Linked DNA regions of Bryobacter aggregatus MPL3. The protein of the gene in region 1 binds, or shares a complex with, the protein of each later gene. Links are inferred from orthologs where the notes say so. Each region holds a gene or a part of one and is shown in the gene's direction. Other genes may lie near its edges.

Region 1 (3,313 bases):
CTGCCTATGGCGTGCTGCGCGAGCTAGAGCGCCGCTATGCGCCGCTCGAGAAGCAACGGATCGCCATCTTCTGCGGCAAGGGGAACAATGGGGGCGATGGCCTTGCCCTGGCTCGCTTGCTGCACGTGCACCACCGGCCGGCATGGCTCAAGGTGATTCTCGCCTTCGATGTGGAAGACATGACGGAGAGTGCGACCGGGCAATTGAAGATGCTGGAAGCGCTCGGCATTCCGTACACGATGCAGATTCCGCTCGACTTGGCGGTAACTACTTTGGCGATCGATGCCTTGTTGGGCACTGGGGCCAGCGGCGCGCCGCGCGAACCGATTGCGAGTCTGGTGGCGCAGATCAATGCTTTACCCATTGCCACGCGGGTGGCCGTGGATATTCCGAGCGGGGCGGTCCAGGCCGATTTGACTGTGAGTTTTGAAGCGCCGAAGTTATTGCAGGTATTGCAGCCGATGGGCGAACTGGTTGTAGTTCCGATTGGATTGCCGGTGCTGCACTCGCAGTTACAACTCACCACGCGTGCGGATCTGCAGCCGGTGGGGGCACCGCGCGCGGCGGCCAGCTACAAGAACAGCTTTGGCCATGTCGCGATTCTCGGTGGAGCTAGTGGCAAGCATGGGGCCTTGAATCTGGCGGGGACTACGGCGATTCGCGCGGGCGCAGGTTTGGTGACGCTGTATTCTCCCGATGCGGGCTTTGTGCCGCTCCTGCCGGATTTGATGATGGGCCGCTGGCAGGACATCCCCAAAACGCTTCAGGGAAAAAGTGTTTTGGCGATTGGTCCGGGGCTGGGTGAGGATGCAGACAAGAAAAAACTGGTGGCGGATCTGTATCTCCACTGGCCCGCGCCGCTGGTGCTGGATGCGGATGCGCTGAATCTACTGTCTCCGCTGACGGAGGCGGCTTCGTTCCCGCGTGTGCTGACGCCGCATCCGGGCGAGATGAAGCGTTTGCTCGGACGGGATATTGTTGACCGGATTGAGGATGCCAGAGAGTTGGCAAAACGAAGCCATTGCATTGTTGTTCTGAAGGGTGATCGCACGGTGATTGCCTTTCCGGATGGCGAGACATGGATCAATCCGACGGGCTCTCCCGCATTGGCGAAGGCGGGCTCGGGCGACGTGCTTACCGGCCTGACGGCGGCGCTACTGAGTCAGTATCGCGACCATACGAAGACCGCGGTGATTGCGGCGGTCTATTTGCATGGACGTTGTGGAGAACTTGCTGCACAGCACCAGCACGAGATGACCTCGCTGGCCTCGACACTGTGCGAATATCTGCCGGAGGCACTGCATGAACTATCGTACCCGTAGCGAAGAAGAGACGATTGCGCTTGGTCACGAGCTGTCGGCGTTGCTGCCCCAGCGAGGGGCCGTGCTGTTGATCGGCAATCTAGGGGCAGGGAAGACGACACTCGTGAAAGGCATTGCCGAGGCGCGTGGCGCTGCGCTGCGCGACGATGTTTCCTCCCCTACCTTTCCGCTGATTCATGAGTATGGCAACCCGGCGCGGGTCTTCCACATTGACCTCTACCGGCTGGAGAGCGAGCAGGAAGTGTTGTCCTTGGGCATTGATGAATTGCTCGATCGCAATGCGCTCACACTCATCGAATGGGGCGAGCGCTTTCCGGCTCTCTGGCCCCGGGATATCCTGGCTATCCGTCTGGAGCATGGAGGAGAAGACGAGCGCCGCATTACGCTCGCTCCGTTACAATCAAGGGACTCATGATACAAGTGCAAGGGCTCAGCCGTTCCTTCCACGATGCGAAGCGTGGAGATTTTCTGGCTGTGGACAAGGTCAGCTTCTCCGTTGGGCAGGGCGAGATCTTTGGCCTGCTGGGTCCGAATGGCGCGGGGAAAAGCACGACGCTGCGTCTGATCGCAACGCTGCTCGAGCCGAGTGCCGGTAGCGTGACGGTAAATGGTTTTGAGATCTCGCAAGCTCCGGCCGAAGTGCGGCGGCAGATTGGTTTTCTCACCGGCGACATGGGCCTCTATGCGCGGCTCACGCCGCGTGAGATTCTGCATTTCTTCGGACGCCTGGCCGAGGTGCCTGAGGCCCGCCTGATGAGCCGCACGGAAGAACTCATCGCCCGGCTCGACATGGGTAGCTTTGCCGACATCCGTTGCGACAAGCTCTCGAGCGGCATGAAGCAGAAGACGGCGATCGCGCGGACGCTGGTGCATGATCCGCCGGTGTTGATTCTCGATGAGCCCACGGCGATGCTCGACTTACCCACCGCCCGCATCATCGAGAGGTGTATTCTCGAGGCCAAGCGGAATGGCAAGTGCATTGTCTATTCGACTCACATCATGGAAGAAGCCGAGTATCTTTGCGATCGCATCGCCGTGATCAATCATGGACAACTGAAGATCTGCGGCAGCATGGATGAGCTTCGTGCGGCCACAGGAAAGCAACGCCTGCGTGAGATCTTCCTCGACTTGTTGGAACTGGAGAGAGCCGCATGAATCGGAGCGTCACGTGGACGGTGTATCGCAAAGAACTGACTGAGTTGCTGCGCGATCGCCGCACGCTGATCAGCATGGTGCTGTTGCCGATGGTGGTGTTCCCACTTCTTTTTGGGGTGGTGGGACGCTTTATGGGAGAGGCCGAGAAGAAGGCGGCGACGGAGGCTACCACGGTTGCCATTGTGGCCGGCTCCATCCCCGAGGTCTTTCTGGCTCCGATTGCGAAGAGCGGTTTGCAGCGAGTGGAGGTGCCTGATGTGGCGAGTGCCGTGGCAAATAAGACGGCCGCGACCGGACTGAGCGTGTCGGCCGATCAGAAGTCGCTCACCATCTATGCCGAGGGCACGCGCCAGGCAAGCGGCATGGCCGCTGACAAGCTACGGAGTGCCTTGTCGGAGTATCGGGATTCACTTGTAGTCGAGAAGTTGCGCGAGGTGAAGTTGGATGCGAGTGTCCTCACGCCGTTTACGGTGAAGCGCGAAAATGTGGCGAGCGAACGCAAGATGGGCGGCTTCATGCTGGGCAGCATTTTGGGCTACGTGGTGATTCTGCTGATGTTCTCGGGAGGCATGTATCCGGCGATCGATATGACGGCAGGAGAAAAGGAACGCAAGACAATCGAGACTCTGCTGGCCAGCCCTGCGCGGCGTACGGACATCGTGCTCGCAAAGATTCTTGCCTGCGTTACGGCCACCTATCTCACTGCAGTGCTGACCACGACGAGCCTCTTCCTCAGTTTGAAACGGGGAGGCGGCACGATGAAGGGCATGGAGAAGATGGTTGGCAATGTTCCGACAGATGTCTCGACGATTGGATTGGTGCTGCTGACGCTGTTG
Region 2 (3,210 bases), on another replicon or contig:
TGATGAGGCTCGAATCGGGCAGGTGAAAGTTTGTCAACAGTGCGCCCACGGCCTGGAACTGGTAACCCGGACGAATGAAGATATCGGTTTCGCCAGAGCCTGCGTCCATCGTGGTTTCGATGGTGCGGGCGCTGGTAGTGCCAATCGCCACCCGGCGCTGAGCCGCCTTCAGGATAGCGGAGGACTCCGGCGAGATCTCGTAGAATTCGCGATGCAGCTTGCCCGTGCGGAGGCTTTCTTCGCTCAAGGGCTGGAAGGTGCCGAGGCCGACATGGAGCGTCACCTCGGCGACAGGAACGGCTGCGGCGGCCAGGATTTCGGGCGTAAAGTGGAGCCCGGCCGTGGGGGCGGCGGCTGCGCCGACATGCTTCGAGAAGACGGTCTGGTAGCGCTCGCGATCAGACGCCTCATCCGGGCGATCGATGTAGGGGGGGAGCGGCATGTGGCCGATGCGGTTCAATTCCGCTTCGACATCGTCACAACCCGAGAGCTGCAGAATCCGTTCTCCCATCTCCAGGTGTTCGACAATCGTGGCCTTCAGATTCTCGGAAAGCAGCACCTCCTGGCCCACTCGCAATTTCTTCCCAGGGCGGACAAGGGCGCGCCAGCGCTGTTCGCCCAGATGCCGCAGCAGAAAAATCTCGATCTTACCGGTATGTCCAGGCCGCACGCCAAATAAGCGCGCCGGAATGACGCGGGTGTTATTGAGCACCAGGCAATCGCCGGGTCGCAGGTACTTAGGGAAATTTGCGAAAACGTCGTCAGTAAAGCTCTGTGTCGCCCGGTCTAGAACCAGCATGCGGGACGCGGAGCGCTCCGGCAGCGGTTGGCGGGCAATCAGCTCATTGGGTAGGTCGAAATGAAAGGTCACGGTTAAACTGAAGGTTTGAGAATCCTTGGCATTGAATCTTCCTGCGACGAGACAGCAGCCGCAGTGGTCGAAGATGGCAAAACGATCCTGTCTTCCAGCGTAGCGTCCCAGATGGACGTTCACCAAAAGTATGGCGGCGTTGTTCCGGAATTGGCCAGCCGCGAGCACGTGCGCGCCATCGTTCCTGTCGTGCGTGAGGCGCTTGGGGAGCTTGAGATTGACGCGATCGCGGTGACGCAGGGTCCAGGCCTTCTCGGGAGCCTTCTGGTGGGCGTCACCTATGCGAAAGCCCTCGCGATGGCCAAGGGATTGCCGCTCATTGGCGTGCACCATCTCGAAGGCCATATCGAGGCTGCCTTGCTGGGCGTGGAGCTCGAGTATCCTGCCTTGGCGCTGGTGGCCAGCGGCGGTCATACGCACCTTTTTGAGTGCCTGAGTCCGGGTGCGTACCGACTGGAGGGCAAGACGCGTGACGATGCCGCAGGCGAGGCTTACGATAAGGTCGCAAAGCTACTGGGTTTCGGTTATCCAGGAGGTCCTGTCCTCGACGCGCTGGCGCAGCATGGCAATCCCCGTGCGGTGCGCTTTACTTCGCCGCGGATGAAAGGCAATGATTCCGACTTCAGCTTTAGCGGCCTCAAGACGGCGATGCTGCGCTGGACGGAGGCCCGGGACGTCTCCGCCGCCATCGCAACCAGGAAGGGCTTACGGAACGCCTCCATTGAGGACTGGCTGCAGCTGACCGATCAGGAGACACTCGACGTCATTGCCAGCTTCCAGCACACCGTCATTGAGGAGTTGCTGAACCGGGCAGGGAAGGCCGCGGAACGCATCGGCGCCAAAGCCCTGGTGATCAGCGGCGGCGTGGCGGCGAATCGCGGCTTGCGGCGGGCCGTTGAACTCCGCAAGTGGCCGATGCCCGTTTACTTTCCAGCAACGAAATGGAGTACGGACAACGGCGTCATGATTGCGTTGGCTGGCTACGCACGCTGGAAGCGTGGGGGCATCTCTGACCTGTCCCTGCAACCCAAAGCCAACCTTCCGCTCCAAGGATGAGATAGGATCAACAGACAGATATGGATCGTAGAAGTTTTCTTGCGGCAGCAGCCGCCACCACTCTTGCACAGGGCGCGACAAAACCAGTTGTTGGCCTCGAACTCTACAGCGTACGCAATGAACTGGCCAAGGACCTGCCTGGCACCCTCAGCGCTGTGGCGAAGATGGGCTATGAAGGAGTAGAGTTCTTCGGCCCCTATGCAGACTGGAAGCCCGAGTATGCCAAAGAAGTCAAGAAGCAGCTCGATGATCTCGGGATGCCCTGCTTGTCGGCCCACACGGGAGTCAAGTACTTTACGCCGCCCGAACTTGCTCGCGTCATCGAACTGAACGTCATTCTGGGCAGCAAGTACATGATCATGTCCAGCGCTGGCCGTGTCACCGACATCGACGGCTGGAAGGGGATCGCCACCACCTTGAACGCCGCGGCCGAACAGCTTCGGAAGATCGGCAAGGGAACCGGCTTCCACAACCATGCCGTGGAATGGAAGGCCATTGGCGGCGTTCGCCCGATGGATGTATTGGCGGCAGAGACTGCCAAGGACGTCGTATTGCAACTCGACGTCGGTACCGCCATTGAGTCCAACGTCGATCCTGTCGATTGGATCAAGAAGAATCCTGGCCGCATCAAGAGCATGCACATGAAGGATTGGAAGAGCGGCATGGCTACGCCCCATGAAGGCTACCGTGTCCTGCTTGGGGACGGCGATGCAAAGTGGAAAGACATCGTGGCTGCCGCCCGCGCCAAGGGTGGAGTGGAACATCTTCTGGTCGAGCAGGAAGGCAGTGCGCTGCCACCCCTCGAAACCGCTAAGAAGTGCCTCGAGAATTATAAGCGCATCGTTGGCTAGCTCTTCCACCGGTAGCAGGTCCTGAGCGAGACCATTGCCTTTTGAGTGCGCGCAAGCGGCGGGGTGCTATGGCCGTGTCTGGGCCTGCTGGGGTTTCAAGCGCGACCGAACAGCAGGCCACTGGCGCTTTTCCGGCTTGCGCGTCATCTGCCCACGATCGGGGCGTCGGCAGACCTTCATTTCTGGATGGCTTGTGCCTGTCCCGATCACAGCCGAAACCTTCAAAGAGCGTCGCTCCGAGATCGCCTGTCCCGTGGCGATCCCGCAGCGCGCATGATCGGACCAATCAGGGACGCAGCCTGCTCCCGGAAGGCAGACCGATTGTGCGATGATGTGCGACAAGGAGCGTGGCGCGTGACTTTGTCGATTCAGGTGTGGTACGCAGTAACGGCTTGCTTGTACTGTTCAGGGTTGGTGTTGGGGCAATCGGCC

Evidence for each region.
Region 2: the proteins of tsaE (region 1) and tsaD are in contact, whole or in part, in a crystal structure (PDB 6N9A), measured with the Thermotoga maritima proteins. The link is inferred for Bryobacter aggregatus MPL3 from one-to-one orthologs. Residues at the interface, in WP_004082108.1 of Thermotoga maritima: Leu37, Gly38, Lys46, Lys57, Val59, Lys60, Ser61, Thr63, Phe64, Thr65, Leu66, Met67, Val69, Pro71, Tyr82, Arg83, Leu84, Asp86, Asp88, Phe89, Asp93, Ile128, Asp130, Glu131, Arg134; in WP_004082750.1 of Thermotoga maritima: Cys10, Asp11, Arg49, His50, Leu82, Gly84, Gly135, Gly136, Glu154, Thr155, Leu156, Asp157, Asp158, Ser159, Glu162, Asp165, Lys166, Arg169, Leu170, Tyr175, Lys213, Thr214, Leu217, Tyr218, Gln221, Arg222, Asn324.

What each region holds. Positions count from the first base shown.
Region 1 is NZ_JNIF01000003.1:1,177,796-1,181,108, reverse strand. What follows is about bases 21-3,019. They hold tsaE (tRNA (adenosine(37)-N6)-threonylcarbamoyltransferase complex ATPase subunit type 1 TsaE), read left to right. Parts: upstream 21-1,302; coding sequence 1,303-1,737; downstream 1,738-3,019. Other genes in these bases: M017_RS0105815 (ABC transporter permease), read left to right, coding at 2,474-3,019; M017_RS0105820 (ABC transporter ATP-binding protein), read left to right, coding at 1,734-2,477; M017_RS0105830 (bifunctional ADP-dependent NAD(P)H-hydrate dehydratase/NAD(P)H-hydrate epimerase), read left to right, coding at 21-1,322. In the rest of the region: more of M017_RS0105830, read left to right, coding at 1-20; more of M017_RS0105815, read left to right, coding at 3,020-3,313. UniProt on the Escherichia coli protein: Required for the formation of a threonylcarbamoyl group on adenosine at position 37 (t(6)A37) in tRNAs that read codons beginning with adenine.
Region 2 is NZ_JNIF01000004.1:897,212-900,421, forward strand. What follows is about bases 11-2,906. They hold tsaD (tRNA (adenosine(37)-N6)-threonylcarbamoyltransferase complex transferase subunit TsaD), read left to right. Parts: upstream 11-886; coding sequence 887-1,927; downstream 1,928-2,906. Other genes in these bases: queA (tRNA preQ1(34) S-adenosylmethionine ribosyltransferase-isomerase QueA), read right to left, coding at 11-871; M017_RS0123560 (sugar phosphate isomerase/epimerase family protein), read left to right, coding at 1,948-2,778. Outside these bases: more of queA, read right to left, coding at 1-10; M017_RS0123565 (outer membrane protein assembly factor BamB family protein), read left to right, coding at 3,133-3,210.